2 regions of the Exiguobacterium sp. HSB13 genome follow, and region 1 is predicted to be linked to the other one. Evidence: a T-box and tRNA genes for the amino acid it is inferred to sense, from the RefSeq annotation. Region 1 holds a T-box; the other holds one or more tRNA genes.
What was found. The T-box of region 1 lies ahead of ileS (isoleucine--tRNA ligase). A T-box ahead of a tRNA ligase gene usually reads a tRNA of that ligase, here a tRNA-Ile.

Region 1 (9,299 bases):
CCAGACTGATTCGTTGTTTCAATCAATGCTGCGAATCGATTCATCTCGTCATTCAATGAAAGCGTGACTTGTGTTTGACTTTCAGTCCCGGTCGCGATTTCCGACATCGTATGAGCAATTTGTTCGGAACCGTCGAGTACTTCCGACGTACTTTGGTCAATCGATTGACTTGTCGTTGAGACAAGGGTAGCAGTCTGTTTGATATCGACGATCATCGTCCGGAGCATCTCGTTCATATCACGAATCGAGATGGCAAGCGCATAGATCTCGTCTTTCGAAACAATCGTCAAATCGGTCAAGTTCTGTTTTGCCTGATCGAGTCGTCCCTCAGCAATCAAGGCAGCGACTTTCTGTAACGTCTCGAGCGGACGTAACTTTCGACCGAGGACGAAGTAGAGCAAGACGAGTGTGATCGTTAACAGAAGAAGTAAAAGTCCAATGAAAATCGGTGCATTTTGTTTTAATAATTCTGTTGTGAGGGCATCGATTTCCTTCGCAGCGATGTCGACGCCAAGAATTCCGATGATTTGACCAGACGCATCCTTTAACGGAACGTAGACACTCATATACTGTCCATATACAGGATCATCAATGATGTCCGTCGCGTGTGTTCCACCATTTAATACGTCCTTCATGTCAGTAACTTTTGCGCCACTCGCCGGTTCATTAATCTTTGCGGCATCTTTCTTAGGGAGACCGTCAATCAGCAAATGGACCTTGTTTTGGTCGATGCGTGCTGTGTATGTATACAAGAGTCCGTTTTGTTTACGTAAGGTATCAAGTTGATTCCGTAGGGTTTCATACTGCTCGGACGCGACAGGCGATTGTAGGAATTCGCTATAAGCCACTGTGTCGAATGTTTTGCTGATGCGAAGCGCGTCCTTTTCGGCGGTCGCTTTCAGCGTTGAGACTGCAGTTTGTTTCGTATTGAAGTATAAGGCCAGACTACTAAAAACAAAAAAGGCAATCAAAATCAAACTAATCATTACTAAAAGACGTGTTCGGATGGAATGGTTCTTGGTTGTGTTTTTCACATGCAACCGTCCTTTCAACTCATATTTTCTATCTGTAATTCATTTATCGGTCGTTAAAATACATATTAAACAGGACCTTTTGACGATTTTTTTATAAAAGGTCGTAAGAAAAACCGTTTTTTCTTAAAAAAGGATTTATTAAGAATGATTCAGGGCACATATTAGATAGAAAAAAATACAAGTTGAGGGAAGAGGGATTGAGATGGAAAGTGAAGTCGATCATCGAATCAAGGCAAGACATGTATATGAAAATGAATTACGAAGACACGCGGTCAGCACAAAAAAAACCACATTTCGATTGATGACATGTCTACGTTGCCAATCGAAGATTCTGTTGAAACAGGGACATCAGGATAGCCATCAATGTGACGCGAACTAAAAAATCCCGCTCTTAGGAGCGAGATTGAACAAAGTGTATAGGTAGGAAAAGCAACGGCTAGAATGACAAAAACAATCATGAGAACTTGTTTTTCGGTCGTTCACGTTAGAATTTCATAGGCAACACATAGCGTAATAATAATTGTTGGATACAGGCAAGTAGCGTTCCGATTGTCAACGGAGCAAGAATCAAACCGATTCCGATGATAATCAGACCAGGCGCGTCGTCAATCTGACCAATATAGAAAAAGACGGGAAAGAGACATGCCGTTAAAATGGCGACGATATAAAAAGACAATTTCATCGATTGAATGGAAGCTGTGATGAGTGGAAAAGCCGGAGGAGCCATCGACATATATCGAAGGATGCGGAGCGCATGGAATAAAATCAAAAGAGTCGGGATGAAGATAAGGTATGCGGTCAATAGAACACTGTAGCCAGGTCGCTCGAGTAACAAGTTTTTCGTGATACCATGCCAGACAAGTGGGATACCAAGACCAGCTAAACCGAACAGACTGAAGATGATACCGAAGACGATAAAGCGTAAAAACCGAACTTGCCAGACGAAATGATTCACGATATCAACTCCTTTCGAGGCAACAAACGTTTCTTTTAGTATACTGCATCTCCCGAGAGGCTAGTAGAAAATTCAAGTGAAGAGGCAACCGCACTTTAAAATAGTGTCATGTAGATGAAATAGATTAAGGAAATGGAGGTCACGTGATGAAACGAGAGCAACATGTCACGCCGCATCCAAAAGGTGGCTATCAAGTGAAAGCTGCCGGTGCGACTCGAGCAACCAAACGATTCGCTACACAGAAAGAAGCGATTGCAGAAGGGCGTCGCATTGCGAAAAGTCAGAAGACAGAGCTCGTCATTCATAACAAAGAAGGGCAGATTCGGGAAAAAGATTCCTACGGACATGATCCATTTCCACCACGAGGTTGAGCCATCATATACGACACGTTCTGATCATGAGAGCGTGTCTTTTTAATGATTTTTATGTCAAAAGTTTTTGACATGATGATGGAAATTCATTACAGTAGAGATGTAAAAAGAATTTGACACGTCGTGGAGGAATGAACATGAGAAACCACATCAAGGAGCGACGTCTAGCGGCAAAATTATCGCAACAAGAACTGGCTGATCGTTGTCAGGTCAGTCGGCAGACGATTAATGCGATTGAAAACAACAAGTATGATCCGACTTTACAATTAGCGTTTAATATCGCCAAAGTCTTACGGACAAAAGTCGATCATCTGTTCATTTCAGAACAGGAGGAATGGGATGTCTAAGAAAAAAACGGTTTTATTTTTAGTAACGCTCGTGATACTTGCGAGTCTTACAGTCATCAGTATGATCATCGAAAACAACGTAACGTTCTTCTCGATTGTTCAATTGGCGATTCTGTTGATCATGTTCTTCTCGTATTTTACGTGGGCAAGATCAGGAGAAGACGAGCGTCCTGTGCCAGAAGATGAACTCGGCAAAAAGATTACGACGGAAAGCGATCTCGTCAGCTACAAAATCCTGATTGTCCTGATTTTTGGATTCATCTGTCTCGATTACTTTTTACATGAATCAGCGAATCTGTTATTAATCGTCTTGTTCGCTATCGGACTGACACTGTTGCCGATCATTGAATTCCTAAAGGCACGATCCTATCGATGAAAAGAAATGGCAGTCGATCTTCTGCAACGGATGTTAGATACATTACTGGGAGAGACGACTCGGGTAATAGTGCAAGTGCCAATTAACAGCGATTTTTTATGGAGGAAGGGAATCACCGTGACGGAATTAGAGTACCGATTAAGGAAACATATTGCCGAGATGGATTTCGAGAAAGCAGCGAAATTATTTTTAGAGTTAACAAAAGAAGAGCAATCCAACATGATCCTGAGTGCAGGGTTTGATACGTTTCATCTCACGATATATGCCTTTATGAATTATTTACTCCAACACCATGAATCAAGCGAGATACATGATTTGACGTCTTCATTGATGTTACATCCACTTTGCCATCTCGAGGGAGCTTGCGTAATCGCTTTATTCCATGCAAAAAAAGCAGTCGAATTAGATCCTGATAACATCGAATGGTATATCAATTTGTTGATGTTTGAAAAGCATCCCGATGCCTGGTTTGCGCAAACAGAAGTAGAAGAAGTCTACCGACGGATCAAAAAGTTAGAGTCGAAGAACCTAAAGTGAGATTTTAGACAGACCAATCACTCCGCAAAATCGAGTACATATACAAATCATCGAACTGACCACGTGTTTTCTCATATTGACGAAGCAACCCTTCCCGCTGGAATCCGAGCCGTTCGAGCAATCGTTGAGACACAGTGTTTGCTGGTAAGACAAGTGCTTCGATACGATTTAAAGAGAGCTCCTCAAACCCATATGTGATGACCGCAAGTGCTGCTTCTTTCGCGATGCCCTGTCCCTGATAAGCTGGACTCAACTCAAACCCGAGTTCTGCCCGCTGATGGCGTGCCGACTGATTCAAGAATCCGCAACTGCCGATGATGACATCGTCTTCTTGTAACGTGATCCCGAACCGGATGCCCGTGCCATCGCGACGAATCGAAGCGTACCAGTCAATCTCTTCAAGCGCGTCTGCTTCTGATTGAAAGGCGTCGAGTCCCATCTGTTTGACGACGTGTTCGTCTGATAAATAGGCGAGGACACTTGTAGCATCTTCGGGTAACACTTCGCGTAAGACGAGACGGTTCGTTTTAAGCGTTGGGAAAGTATGTAACATTCAAAAAACTCCTTTGCAAGAAAATGTAAAAAGCTGTTGTGCAGTCTTTAAGGCATATGGTAAGATTCTCCACAACAAGAGCATATCATTTCGTTGACGAGAAAGAGTAATGATTGTCCCTCTGCCTTACAGAAAACCGGGATTGCTGAGAACCGGTAGCCAGATCAATCATGAAGATCCTCTCTGAGAAGTCACGCTGAACCATTCAGTAAGCGTGACCGGGTGTCCACCGTTACATGGAATGCACATGATAGTGTGCAACTAAGTGCTGTCGAGAATAAGCATTCTCGACGGAATATGGGTGGTATCGCGGTGAAGTCCGTCCCTGTCAAAGGGGGCGGACTTTTTTGTATTCTCTTAGTTACCGACAAAGGAGAGAACAAGAGATGACGTCACTAAACCAAGCAGAAACCGTACAACAACGCGAGGAACGTGTTCGAAACAGATGGAAACAAGACCAAGTCTTCGCACGATCGATTGAGCAACGCACGAAAGCGGAATTCGTATTCTACGAAGGACCGCCGACTGCGAACGGCTTACCCCACGTCGGTCATGCACTCGGACGAACCGTCAAGGATACCGTCGCCCGCTATAAGACGATGCAAGGGTTCCGGGTCGAACGAAAAGCCGGCTGGGATACGCATGGACTACCGGTCGAACTCGGTGTCGAGAAACAACTCGGGATCTCCGGCAAACAAGCGATCGAAGACTATGGTGTTGAAGCATTCATCGCACGCTGTAAGGAAAGTGTCTTCTCCTATGAAACACAGTGGCGTTACTTCACGGAAAAACTCGGCTACTGGGTCGATATGGATGACCCTTACGTGACGATGGAGGACGAGTATATCGAAAGCGTCTGGTACATCCTCGGGACGATCCATGACAAAGGCTGGTTGACGAAGGGACATCGTGTATCACCGTATTGTCCGAGCTGTCAGACGTCACTCAGTTCCCATGAAGTCGCGCAAGGCTATCAGGACGTGACGGACTTATCGGCGACGGTCAAACTCCCGATCGTCGACATGGAGCAGACGTTTCTACTTACATGGACGACGACACCGTGGACGTTACCTGCAAACGTCGCGGTGGCGGTTCATCCGGAATTGACGTATGTCACGGTAGCGTTTGAAGGAGAGCAATTCATTGTCGCAAAAGCGTTAGTCGCTGAACTGTTCTCAGAATCCGTCGAGGTCGTATCCGAACAGCTCGGTGCGAAACTCGTCGGCTTGCGTTATGAACCACCGTTTGATTTCGTGACGCCAGAGAACGGTCACACGGTCGTCGGGGCGTCCTTCGTCCAAGCGACGAGCGGAACCGGACTTGTCCACCTTGCTCCAGCGTACGGGGAAGAAGATTACCGGGTCGTCCGGGAAAACGGTCTGTCATTCGTTAATGTCGTCGATGCTGCTGGATGTTACACGGATGCCGTTCCACCACTCGTTGGTCGATTCGTCAAGGAGTCAGACGTTGCAATCATCCAGCTGCTCGCTGAACGGGGACGCTTGTTTGCGAAAAAACGATATACGCACAGCTATCCGCATTGTTGGCGATGTGACTCGCCACTGCTCTATTACGCACAAGACAACTGGTTCATCGAGACGACGGCCGTCAAGGAACAACTCCTTGCGAACAATGCGTCTGTGACGTGGTACCCTGATCACGTCAAGGAAGGGCGGTTCGGGAAGTTCCTTGAGCAACTCGTCGACTGGAACATCAGTCGCAATCGCTACTGGGGTACACCACTGAACGTCTGGGAGTGTGAAGCGTGTGACACGATGTTCGTTCCAAAAAACAAGGCTGAGTTGTTGCACCGGACGACGACATCGACGGAATCTGTCGAGTTGCATAAATCATACGTTGATGCGTTATCGGTCTCGTGTCCGACGTGTCAGGGAGTGATGCACCGGACACCAGAAGTCATCGATGTCTGGTTTGATAGCGGAGCGATGCCGTTCGCGCAACAGCATTATCCGTCACGGACGCAGACGCTTAACCGCTATCCAGCCGATGTCGTCATCGAAGGCATCGATCAGACGCGGGGCTGGTTCTACAGCTTGCAAGCGATCTCGACACTCTTCACGGGACAGCCTACCTATAAGCGTGTCCTTGCACTCGGGCACGTCCTCGATGAGAACGGGCAGAAGATGTCGAAGAGTCGTGGAAATGCCCTCGACCCGGTGGCGTTAATCGAAGCATATGGTGCTGATAGCCTGCGCTGGGCGCTACTCGTCGACAGCAGTCCGTGGAGTGCGAAACGGTTTGCTGAGCGGATCGTCCAAGAAGCAAAATCAAAGCTAGTCGATACGCTGGATCATGCCGTCCAGTTTTATCTGACATATGCCGAACTGGACGGATTTGATGGCTCACGTCCGCAAAAACGGACGCGACTCGACGAATGGTTGCTCTCGCGTGTTCATCAGACGACGCAAGACGTGACGGATGCGATGGACGATTATCAATTGACTCAAGCAGCGCGGAGCATTGCGACACTCGTGCATGAGATCAGTAACTGGTACATCCGCCGTTCGCGGGAACGTTTCTGGCAAGCTGATTGGTCGCAAGAAAAACAAGCCGCGTACAAGACGCTTCACTTCGCACTTTCGACGACGGCACGACTACTCGCTCCGTTCACCCCATACCTTGCCGATGATGTCTATCAGCGATTAACAGGAATGAGCGTACATGAAGCGGATTATCCGGTTGCCGATCGATCGATGCTCCGACCTGATCTGGAATACGAGATGATGCAAGTCGTGTCTGTCGTCGAGTTAGGACGACAAGTACGTAATACGCACGCCTTAAAAGTCAAACAACCGCTTGCTAGCCTAAGCGTCCAATCGAGCGAAACCTTTTTGTGGGCGGACTATACGGCAATCATTCAAGAGGAACTGAATGTAAAAGACGTCCGAATCGTTCCGACGACGCAAGCGACGACACGGTTCCGTCTGAAACTGAACTTCCGCGCAGCCGGAGCGAAATTCGCACAGCAAGCGAACGCGATCCACCAATGGCTACAACAATTGTCTGCACAGGAGACTTCCGACTTGCTCGAGACCAGAAGATTGATCTATCAGACCGCATCAGGCGATGAAGTCGAAGTGCGTCAAGCGGACGTCATCGTCGAACCAATCGTCCAGACGGGCTTTGCTGCTGCGACGAGTGGTGGACTCACCGTGACGCTCGATACGCGGATCACGGAAGCACTGGAGCAAGAACGCTGGATGCGGGAGCTCGTCCGTTATATCCAGTCGGAACGGAAGGCACAAGCATTATCGCGGGACGCCCGAATCGATCTCGTCTTGTCGGTCGATGCGACGTTCCAACCGATCGTCGAGACGTTTGAGCCTTTGTTATTCAAACACCTTGCCTTATCCTCCGTGCGAACTGAACCGCTACAAGGAGCAGGGGATGTTCAGCTAGGCGGACACGATGTCGGTGTCTCGTTCACACCAACGAAAGAATATTGTTAAGGAGAAGAGCATGATTGCATTAGAAGCATTAAAAGGTCGACTCGTCGACGGTTTGTTAGAGGTCCAAAAAGAAGAAGGGGAAGTAGCCCGAGAACGTTTCATCTTTAAACGAGGAGCGACGGACGAACAGCTCGCGCTGTTACCTGCGTGGACGGCAGACGACTATCAGACGTTCTTAAGTCAACATAACGGGGCGAAGCTCTTTCAACACGAAACGTTATCCTACAACGATGGGTTCGAACTCTTTTCAATCGAGGATTGCCTGACGTATAGCGAGATGTGGGAATGTCCCGAAAACTTCTTGGCGATCGGCGCAGGACCAGACGGGGAGTGGATCGTCTACGAGATGAATCGCCCGGCAGGAAATCGGATTTGGAGTGGGGAATTTCTTAATTTCGAGGAATGGGAAGAAGATGCAATGCCGTTCGGCTTCGAGCGATGGCTCGACTACTTGATTGTCGCGCAAGGCACACCATTTTGGGAGTGGTTCCGTTAAGAGAGGAAGAGGTTCAGTGGACATTCAATTACAGACAGCGTCTCTTGCAGATGCTCCGAAGCTTCACATGCTTCAAATCGAGGCGTTTTCAGAGACACTCGAGCGGTATCAGGATTTTGCAACAAATCCGGCGAACGAATCGATCGATCGTGTCATTCACCGGATTACGCATCCGAGTAGTGCGTTTCATCAAATCATCGTCGACGGTAACGTCGTCGGCGGGATTTGTGTCGTTGCGAAAGCACCGAGTCGCTACGCGATCAGTCCGATGTTCTTAAATCCAGACCGTCAAGGTGAAGGAATCGCCCAACGCGCATTACAGCTCGTTGAAGCAGCGTATCCGACTGCAACGACATGGGAACTGCGGACGATTCGTGAAGAGACGCGCAACTGTTACTTCTATGAGAAGATGGGTTATCGATTGACGGGTGTCAGTCAACCGCTCAACGAACGGGCGACACTCGTTTCCTATCAAAAATCGGTTTCGGAATGAGCGGGTTTTGTCGGAAGGAAGAACCACCACAGATTCGTCAAAAGAGCGGCAAGAATGGCAAAGTTAAACAGATAAAGGCAAAAGAAGAAGACGAACTCACCGATGTCCTCAAGGTTAGCTAGCGGATTATCGACCAAGTACGATTCGTGACTAACGCCGAAGATGAACAAAGGAAAGAAGACATAGAAGTATCGTTTCCAAAAGAACGATGTACGACCTGTTTGAGACATAAGAGCACCTCCTGAAGGAATGGCACGCTTCTTCTGACCGGAAGAAGCGTGTGTTCGTTTACGATAAAGACGGTGTACCGACGACTTCGACGTGACGCGTGACCGTATCAAACAGACGTGTCCGCGTATCGTTATGAGACAACAGTAACGGCTCACCGGTCTCGTCATAGATGAAGGCAATCGGAATTGAAAAACCACAGTTACGGTACGAACCATCGGCATGACTCGTTCCGATCATGAGTGCTTGTTGCGCCTGACTGATGATGCACGCTTCACCGGACCATTCGGCATACTGTTCTTCACTGAACATGCCGACGCCAATCGGGTTGAAGATGAGATCAAGTCCGGATTCCTCGCGTAGTCCGTCTTTTCCTAAGAAGATTTCGCGACAGAGGACGTATCCATAGCGGAATAACCCGTCGTTTGCTGTTGATGGT
Region 2 (9,299 bases), 480 kb from region 1:
TCCATCGTCACCATAGACACTGACCTGCGCTGTACCTGTTTTAGCAGCTGCATCAATACCAGTTTGTGCGATGATTTTTGCTGTACCACGCTCTCCCTTGACAACACGATGCAATCCTTCTCGGACATGATCAATGTTATCTTGGCTGACTTCAATCCGATTCAGGTAATTCGTCTTGAAGCTATAATCAACTTGTTTTGTCCCTTTTTCAATTGAATTCGACGCGAGAACTTCTTTTAAGAAGTGCGGCTGAACACGATAGCCACCGTTGGCAAGCGTTGAAATATACTGTGCGACTTGTAGCGGTGTAAAGGCATCATACTGTCCGATGACTCGGTCCATGAGTAGCGTGACACGGTCAGGTGTTCCTTGAACACCTTTTGCTTCGTACGGTAAATCAACACCCGTTGTCACTCCAAGCCCGAACTGACTATAGTAATTCTGCATGATCGCAGCTGCTCCGTCCACACTTGCTCCGGCAATACCGTTACTTGGGTACTTCGCCATCCGCATCGCAATATTAAACATATAAACGTTTGATGAACGCTCAAGTGCCGTCAAATCTGTGATTGCTCCCATATTGACGTACGATGCTTTTTTCGTACCCCCGATTGTGATCGGCGCATCATTGATGACTTCGTTTTGACGGATGACGCCCTCCTCGAGTCCCATCGCAACCGTTGCACCTTTGATCGTCGAACCGATCTGAAGGGACGTCAACACGTTATTGATTGCGACATCTGAGAACTTACCGGTTGCTGGATCCAGCTTTTGACCAGACATCGCAAGAATCTCACCAGTCTGTGGATTCATGACGACGGCGTAACCTTCTTTTAGATAACGACTACCCATGCCACGCCCCATTTTAATCGCTTGTTGCATGATTTGGTCGACTTGTTTGTTGTACTCTGCATCCACGGTCAGAACGAGATCTTTACCGGACTCGCCTTCTTCGCGTTTTGGATCACCGACCGGCTCTCCATTGAACGTCTCATACACATCGTACGCGGGTTTCCCGCGCAGAAGATCCTCATACTGTTGTTCAAGGAATGATGTTCCGACACGGTCATTCAAGCTGTAACCTTTTGCTTTGAACTCCGCTTGTTGTTCTGCTGGAATCTTCGAGTACTTCCCAAAGATGTTTCGAAGTGTTCCTTCATATGGATAAGAACGCTCATAGAACGGTTCCACCGATACACCTTTTAAATCTTCTAGATTTTCATCGATGATCGCCATCTCTTTTGCAGAAGCACCGAGTTTGACGAGTTGTGGATCAAGCGCATATCCGACTTCCATGTTGTGTTTGATCGCAATGACTTCCATCGTTTGATCGTCATAATCGATATCGTCTTTCGTAATCGCATCTAATCGGATTTGATCCTGTTCTGCGATTGATAGTTTACTTTGTGCTTCTGCTGAAGGATATTTCTGTTTAACGGCTTCTTGATAACGACGATCAGACTCTTTCGTGTTTGTCGCGATCCAGAAGTCCTTAATATCACGTTCTGTGACTTTCCAATCTTTTTTAGGCAAATCAATGATTGCCGCAAGGCGCTGTGCAATCTCAATGCGTTCATCGACTTTCGTCGTTTGTGCTCGACGGTAGACGATGGAGTATTTAGAAATCGTATCAACCAAAAGACGACTATCCCGGTCATAAATCTTTCCGCGTGGCACTTCATATTTTGATGCAATCATTTCTGTTTTTTGAACTTCCCGCGAAATTTTCTCACCATTGACGATTTGCACGACTCCTAAACGGAAAATCAAAATCGCAAACAATAAAAAAACGACGAAGAACATTAAATTCAGACGAAGCGGCAGATGATTACGCCGTCTTCCTCGTACGGTGATTCGTTTAGCCATGGCGTACTCCCCTATCGTTCAAAAGTCATCTTGTTTCATTATATAGAAGGAAACTTTCCATAACAACCTATCCCATCATTTTCCGCATTAAAAAAAGCGTATCGTTCACAATTGAACGATACGCTCGTTTTCACATTACTTCGCGTCAGCGTAAAGCTTCGCTACGTGATCCCAATCAACGACGTTGAAGAACGCATTGATGTAATCAGGACGACGGTTTTGGTAGTTGAGATAGTATGCATGTTCCCAAACATCAAGACCGAGGATTGGTGTTTTGCCTTCCATGACTGGTGTATCTTGGTTTGGTGTCGAAACGACTGCCAATTTCCCACCGTCAACGATTAACCAAGCCCAACCTGAACCAAAACGAGTTGTTGCTGCTTTCGCGAACGCATCTTTGAATGCATCAAATGATCCGAATGATTCATCGATTGCTGTCGCGAGTTCCCCTGTTGGAGCAGCTCCATCGTTCTTCTTCAGCAGTTTCCAGAAGAATGAGTGGTTCCAGTGACCGCCACCGTTGTTACGGACTGCAGTTTGAATGTTTGCTGGGAGAGCATCCAAGTTTTGAAGAAGTTCTTCAAGTGACTTTCCTTCATGTTCTGTACCCTCAAGCGCCGCATTCACGTTCGTGACATACGTGTTGTGGTGTTTCGTGTGGTGAATCTCCATCGTACGAGCATCGATATGTGGCTCAAGCGCATCATAAGCGTAGCCGAGTTCTGGTAATTCAAATTTTGACATGTTCATGTCCCCCTTTGTGCTATTTTCGAAAACTTCAATACCCTTTAAGACTAGCAAAAGAACCTGTGTTGACGCAAGTCAAGACCCTCGGATTTACTCGACTTCTCGTGGAGCAAAAACAGAGACACCTCCACCTGGAACTGGGAAGACACCGAATCCTTCATCGTCGATCACAACTGGGTGATCTTGGTGGTTCGTATAATCGAACCACTCTTGTCCCGCGCGCTCTTCACCAACGAACATGCGCTTCTCGCACATGTCAGCATTCGACAATAAGACAGCACAGCCAGAGTTCTCGATTTCTTCTACGCCTCGACGAACCCAACCGACGCAATGCGGATCATCGAGATAATCTTCTTGGTCACCATATGCTTTGTGATAACGTGCATACAGTAAAGCATCAATCATTTCTTTTTTACCCTCTACAGGATGAGGTCCTTGCACTCCATAATAGTCACCGTAGAAGACACATGGATAACCGTCTTTCCGAAGTAAGATCGATGCATACGCATGCTGTTTGAACCAGTCATCTACCCATGATTCGAGTGATTCACCTGGTTGTGAATCATGATTATCGACGAACGTGACGGCATTCGTCGGGTGTGATTCGACGAGCGTATCTGCAAACAACGTTGTTAAATCAAACTCTTGTCCCTGGTTCGAAGCTTCATGGAATTTATAATGAAGGGGAACGTCGAACAAATCGATCGTGTAATCAACGCTATCAAGGAAATGACGGCAATCATCGAGATCTGATTTCCAGAACTCCCCGACCATATAGAAATCGCCATCATTTTTCTCGATCATCGATTTTGCAAATTCATGAACGAATTCATAATTGATATGTTTGATGGCGTCGAGTCGGAATCCTTGGCAGTCAATCGTCTCTTGGAACCAATGCCCCCAGCGGATCATCTCTTCACGTACTTCCGGATGGTTATAATCGATGTTCGCGAACATCAAATAATCATAGTTTCCGAATTCGTCATCGACTTGATCGTTCCAGTCTTTATTTTTACCGGATATCTTGAAGACACCGGTTTTTTCTTCACGGGCATCGAAATCCGTTCCATTAAAGAATTCATGTGTCCAGACAAAATCCGAATATTTTCCGTTTCGACCAGGGAACGTAAATTTCGTCCATGCTTCGATTTCGAATTCTTCTGAAATTTCTTTCGAACGGTCTTCTGGATGGACCTCAACGACATTGATTGTCTCAAGTTCATCGGCTGCTGCTTTATGGTTCATGACAACATCCGCATAAATGGCGATGTCATTCTCACGAGCGACTTGAATCGCTTCGACGAGTTCATCCTTTGTACCATATTTCGTACGGACCGTTCCTTTTTGATCAAATTCGCCTAAATCATATACGTCATAAATTCCATATCCTGTATCTTCATCTGATTGACCTTTTGACGCCGGTGGAATCCACACGGACGTGATGCCGGCAGCACGTAATTCAGGCGCCCGCTCTTTCAAGCGTTGCCAGTGCTTCCCATCATTCTCTACATGCCACTCAAAAAACTGCATCATCGTATGGTTACGTTCCATCTCTCTTCGCTCTCCCTTAGTTACTATAGTATGAATATTATTACAATATCTTTACTATTCCCCGGAGGAACAAAAATAAACGCACCTCGTTTTTCAACGAGGTGCGTTCTACTGAATGGACCCTGCAGGGCTCGAACCTGCGACCGGACGGTTATGAGCCGTCAGCTCTAACCAGCTGAGCTAAGGGTCCTTAAGTAATAGTAGCGGCGGAGGGAGTCGAACCCACGACCTCACGGGTATGAACCGTACGCTCTAGCCAGCTGAGCTACACCGCCATGATGTATGTTGCTTTACTCTTACTAGATTACGAGATGTGGCGAAACTTGTCAATATGCTATTTCAAAAAAACAAACAGCTGATTTCATTTTTTGAAATCAGCTGTCATAGACAAATCGTATTTCGCTTAGTTCGTTAATGCCGTCCGCTGTTCAAGGACGAGATCCGTGATGTTTACAGCATGATCGCCAATTCGTTCGAGGTTCGACAAGAGATCGACGAAGATCATCCCTGCTTGGCCCGTACATTCGCCAGCGTTAACACGAAGGACATGGTGTTTACGGAATGAACGTTCGAGTGCATCAAGTTTACCTTCGAGTTCTAGAACTTTGCGAGCTCGTGTAACATCGTCCTCTTCGACGGCGCGAACGGCACAGTCGACGATTTCTTGCGTCAAGGCATACATATCATCAAGCTCTTGTTTCGCTGATGATGTGAACTGAATCCGGTTGACGATTTGGAAATCGACCAATTCGACGATGTTTTCGACGTGGTCACCAATTCGTTCAAAGTCATTGACGGCATGCATCAGTAACGAGTGTTCATTTGATTCACGCTCTGATAGATCATGTGCCGCTACTTTAACGAGATAACTTGTGACTTCTGTATTTAAATGATTAATCGCATATTCGATCTGTTCTGATTCTGATACATCCTTTTTATCATGCGATTGTGTGTAACGGTGTGCTTTTGCAAGCGCATCTTTTGAGAATTCACCCATTCGTAACACTTCAAGCTTCGCTTGGTTTAATGCGAGTGCCGAAGATTGGTTCAAGATATTTTGATCGAGATGACGCGGTTTTGAATCAATCGTCGTATCCGTACCCGGTACGATTTTTTGTACAAGCCATGCGATTTGCGCAATGAACCAACATTGAATCAACGTATTGACGACGTTGAATGTTCCGTGTGCAAAGGCGATTTGCATTTTCGGACCTAATTCAAGCGTGCCTGTGATCCATATGATGAAGCTTGAGAAGATTGGTAATGCAATCAGGAACAATACTGTTCCGATGATATTGAAGATGACGTGTGCTGCTGCTGTTCGTTTAGCTGCAATCGACGCACCAAGTGCTGCGAGTACTGCTGTGATCGTCGTTCCGATGTTATCACCGAACAAGACCGGAAGAGCTGCTTTGATATCGATCATGCCACCAGCGTACAACTCTTGTAAGATACCGATCGTTGCTGACGACGACTGAACAAGAACAGTAAAGATTGTTCCGACGAAGACACCCAGCAATGGGTTATCCGACATCGATACAGTCAACTCACGGAACCAGACGCTTGATTCAAGCGGAGCCATTCCGTCGCCCATCAAAGTGAGACCATAGAACAATGCACCAAATCCGAAGAAAATCTGTCCGATGTATTGAACCCGTTCTTTATTGAAGAAGAAGATCAAGAAAGCACCAATCGCAATCGCTGGAAGCGCTGCTTCCTTGACGTTAAAGCCGATGATGAAGGCAGTAATCGTTGTTCCGATGTTTGCCCCCATGACGACTCCGATCGCCTGTCGTAAATTCATCAGACCCGCACTAACGAGACCGACGACGATGACGGTCGTCCCTGACGAAGATTGAATTAAAATCGTGACAACGATACCTGCTAGAATACCTAATAGTGGATTCGTCGTATATTTATCGAGGATGTAACGTAATCGGTCTCCTGCTGTTTTTTGGAGCCCATCTCCCATATACTTAATACCGAAAAGGAAAATCCCGAGTCCACCAATGAAGGTGAAAATCATTTCCTGCAAATCATAGTTCATCTTGCCAGCTCCTTTATTTCATGTGGATTGATGTGTTTGTAAAGTTTATTTTTTCGACTCCCCTATTATGTAAAGGTCCAGTGAACTTGTAAATAGTTTTTCCGACATCCGTTTGTTAAGGTTTTATTAATCTGTACCATTACACAAAAAGCCTTTATTACCAATGAAAATAAATTAAATAAGTTCTGTTATAAAACAATAGAAAGAGTGATTTACTTGTCATTTTTACGTCAACTGATTAATTACTTACAAACTTCCTTAATCCCAAATCGTCCGTTTTTGCGTCTTCGTTTGGCAGATGTTTCCCTTTATTTCTGTGGATTAGCTTGGATTTCTTTTTGGACAACGGTCATTGATTCCTTCTTTTTACAAAAAAACATCCCGATCGTCGTCTGGTTTATCCTTCATTTCATCTTTATCGCAATCGCTGTATTACTTTACGTATTGTTTATGGCGTATCTCACAAAAGGATTTGTCCGATTGTTACTTCCCCGTCCGTGGGCGTATCGCCAAACGTTTCCTTATACGGTTGCAACGAATCTCTGGTCCTTCCCACTTGGTATGCTTCTATACCAACTCGATTATCCTCGCTTCGGAATCGGGGTGCTCGTAATTGGACACTTCGTCTACACATTAGTGCCATTATGGATTGCCCGTTCCTCAAAGCCACGCGCTTCACGTAAACCCCAATGAGTATTAAAATCAGGCGTCCGACGGATTGACGGACGCCCTTCTTTCATTAAACAATTGTAAATGTTCAATTTTCGTTCTTGTTTCTCGATTTTTAGGGAATAGTTCGATATGATAGAAAAGGTAAACATAAACAATATGGCGGTATGCCACAAAAGGAGATTTTCGATATGCCGAAAATGGTCCATCGCTCTAAGACTCGTCCCGTTCGTGTAGGGGACCTTGTCATTGGTGGAAATAATGAAGTCATCATCCAAAGTATGACGACAACTAAAACACACGACGTCGAAGCGACAGTCGCTGAAATCCTACGCCTTGAAGAAGCTGGTTGCCAAATCGTCCGCGTCGCTTGTCCAGAAGAACGTGATGCGCTCGCACTTGCAGAAATCAAAAGCCGAATCAACATTCCGCTTGTCGTAGACATCCACTTCAACTATAAACTCGCGCTCATGGCAATCGAAGCTGGCGTCGATAAAATCCGGATCAACCCGGGTAACATCGGTCGTCGCGAAAAGGTCGAAGCCGTCGTGACAGCAGCAAAAGCGAAAAACATCCCAATTCGTATTGGGGTAAACGCCGGTTCCCTTGAAAAGCATATTCTTGAAAAATATGGCTATCCAACTGCTCGTGGTATGGTTGAGAGCGCGTTGCACCACATTAAGATCCTCGAAGATCTTGACTTCCACGATATCATCGTCTCGCTTAAAGCATCTGACGTACAGTTGGCGCTTGAAGCGTATCAGCTCGCTTCTGAATCATTCGACTACCCACTTCATGTCGGGATTACGGAATCTGGTCCACTTCGCTCTGGTTCATTAAAATCAGCAGCCGGACTTGGCGCGATCTTGTCACGGGGAATCGGAAACACGGTTCGTGTATCTCTTTCAGCGGACCCTGTCGAAGAAGTAAAAGTCGCAAAAGAAGTCTTGAAATCATTTGGTCTCGCAGCGAACGCAGCGACATTGATCTCATGTCCAACATGTGGTCGGATCGAAATCGATTTAATGTCGATCGCTGCAGAAATCGAAGACTATATCGAAAACATCCAAGCGAACATCAAAGTTGCGGTTCTCGGATGTGCGGTCAACGGTCCTGGTGAAGCACGTGAAGCTGATATCGGTATCGCTGGTGCACGAAACGAAGGATTGCTATTCCGTCACGGAGAAATCATTCGTAAAGTACCGGAAGCAACGATGGTCGAAGAATTGAAGAAAGAGATTGATGCGATCGTTCTCGAAAAACAGGCTGAAAAAGAAGCCGAAAAAGCGAACCACGCATAAATTAAAGACTTCTCCCTCGCGAGGAGTCTTTTTTCGTATCTCGATTTCGACTATGTTATACTAAGTGAAGAAAAATTTTTAGAACGTGGGTGACTGTAAATGAAAATTGGAATCGACATTGATGGAACGATCACACATCCATCCTCTTGCTTCACTTACATGAATAAATATCTCGGAACGTCGATTGACTTCGACCAGGCGTCCGAGTATGAATTGCATACGTATACCGATATGAATCAAATCGAATTTTGGGACTACATGGTGAACTCTGGTCACGAGACAGGCATTTATCGTGAATCCATCCCTCAAGAACATGTTCGCCATCACTTATGGAATTTGCGGAAGCAATATGATCTTCATTACGTGACAGCACGATCGGAGCTCGTTCGTCCTGTAACAGAAGAGTGGATCAAACAACACGAACTTCCTCTTGATTCCTTGATCATGACGGGATCACACGACAAAGTACAAGTCGTCCGTGATTTATCACTCGATTTATTCATGGAAGACCGATTAGAGAATGCTGTGCAGATCGCAGAAGACACATCTATTCCTGTCATCTTGTTCGACGCACCTTATAACCGTAAAGCCGTACCGAATAATGTCATTCGTGTCGCTTCATGGAATGAGGCCGTTCAAGAGATTCAAAAATTTGCACCGATTCGTTAAAACAGCCGATTAGGCTGTTTTTTCCATTTTTATGTCATTACATGACTTGATATCGTACAATGACTATAGGATTGAAACTTTGATATAGGAAGGGCTTCATGATGCTTGCAACAGTGAATATCTTTTTTATGAATATCTGTATTATTTTTTTCGTTTCTACGTTCACCTTTTACTTACTTCGTGATCGTTTGCCAATTCAACCTGACTCTAAAATGTCTACTCGTCTCTATTTCGGACTGTCCAATGGTATAACTGGCATTCTACTTATGCATCATGCAATCGACTTGAATGGAGCATTGATTGATTTACGGTTATTACCTCTCGCTTTGTCTGCCTTGTTCGGTGGTAATATCAGTATTGCCGTAACAGGGCTGATGCTCTTGATTTATCGATTCGTGATTGATAGTGGAGATTCACTAAGCGCTCTGTTTAGTTCTGTCATCACACTA

Region 2: it has a tRNA-Ile gene. The T-box ahead of ileS (isoleucine--tRNA ligase) is inferred to sense a tRNA for this amino acid. The anticodon was not compared.

Annotation. Positions count from the first base shown of each region.
Region 1 covers NZ_JBUZOM010000001.1:681,934-691,232, forward strand. The annotation lists gene ACZGCQ_RS03590 (methyl-accepting chemotaxis protein) at 1-986, opposite strand, end outside; gene ACZGCQ_RS03595 (DUF2975 domain-containing protein) at 1,519-1,989, opposite strand; gene ACZGCQ_RS03600 (DUF2188 domain-containing protein) at 2,136-2,360, shown strand; gene ACZGCQ_RS03605 (helix-turn-helix transcriptional regulator) at 2,498-2,707, shown strand; gene ACZGCQ_RS03610 (hypothetical protein) at 2,700-3,083, shown strand; gene ACZGCQ_RS03615 (hypothetical protein) at 3,090-3,620, shown strand; gene ACZGCQ_RS03620 (GNAT family N-acetyltransferase) at 3,625-4,173, opposite strand; T-box leader at 4,258-4,503, shown strand; gene ileS (isoleucine--tRNA ligase) at 4,560-7,643, shown strand; gene ACZGCQ_RS03630 (SMI1/KNR4 family protein) at 7,654-8,139, shown strand; gene ACZGCQ_RS03635 (GNAT family N-acetyltransferase) at 8,156-8,632, shown strand; gene ACZGCQ_RS03640 (hypothetical protein) at 8,611-8,862, opposite strand; gene ACZGCQ_RS03645 (carbon-nitrogen hydrolase family protein) at 8,921-9,299, opposite strand, start outside.
Region 2 covers NZ_JBUZOM010000001.1:198,409-207,707, reverse strand. The annotation lists gene ACZGCQ_RS01050 (peptidoglycan D,D-transpeptidase FtsI family protein) at 1-1,866, opposite strand, end outside; gene ACZGCQ_RS01045 (superoxide dismutase) at 2,002-2,610, opposite strand; gene ACZGCQ_RS01040 (alpha-amylase) at 2,704-4,164, opposite strand; tRNA gene ACZGCQ_RS01035 (tRNA-Ile) at 4,281-4,354, opposite strand; tRNA gene ACZGCQ_RS01030 (tRNA-Met) at 4,366-4,439, opposite strand; gene ACZGCQ_RS01025 (Na/Pi cotransporter family protein) at 4,568-6,211, opposite strand; gene ACZGCQ_RS01020 (hypothetical protein) at 6,419-6,904, shown strand; gene ispG (flavodoxin-dependent (E)-4-hydroxy-3-methylbut-2-enyl-diphosphate synthase) at 7,072-8,181, shown strand; gene ACZGCQ_RS01010 (5' nucleotidase, NT5C type) at 8,281-8,850, shown strand; gene ACZGCQ_RS01005 (GGDEF domain-containing protein) at 8,949-9,299, shown strand, end outside.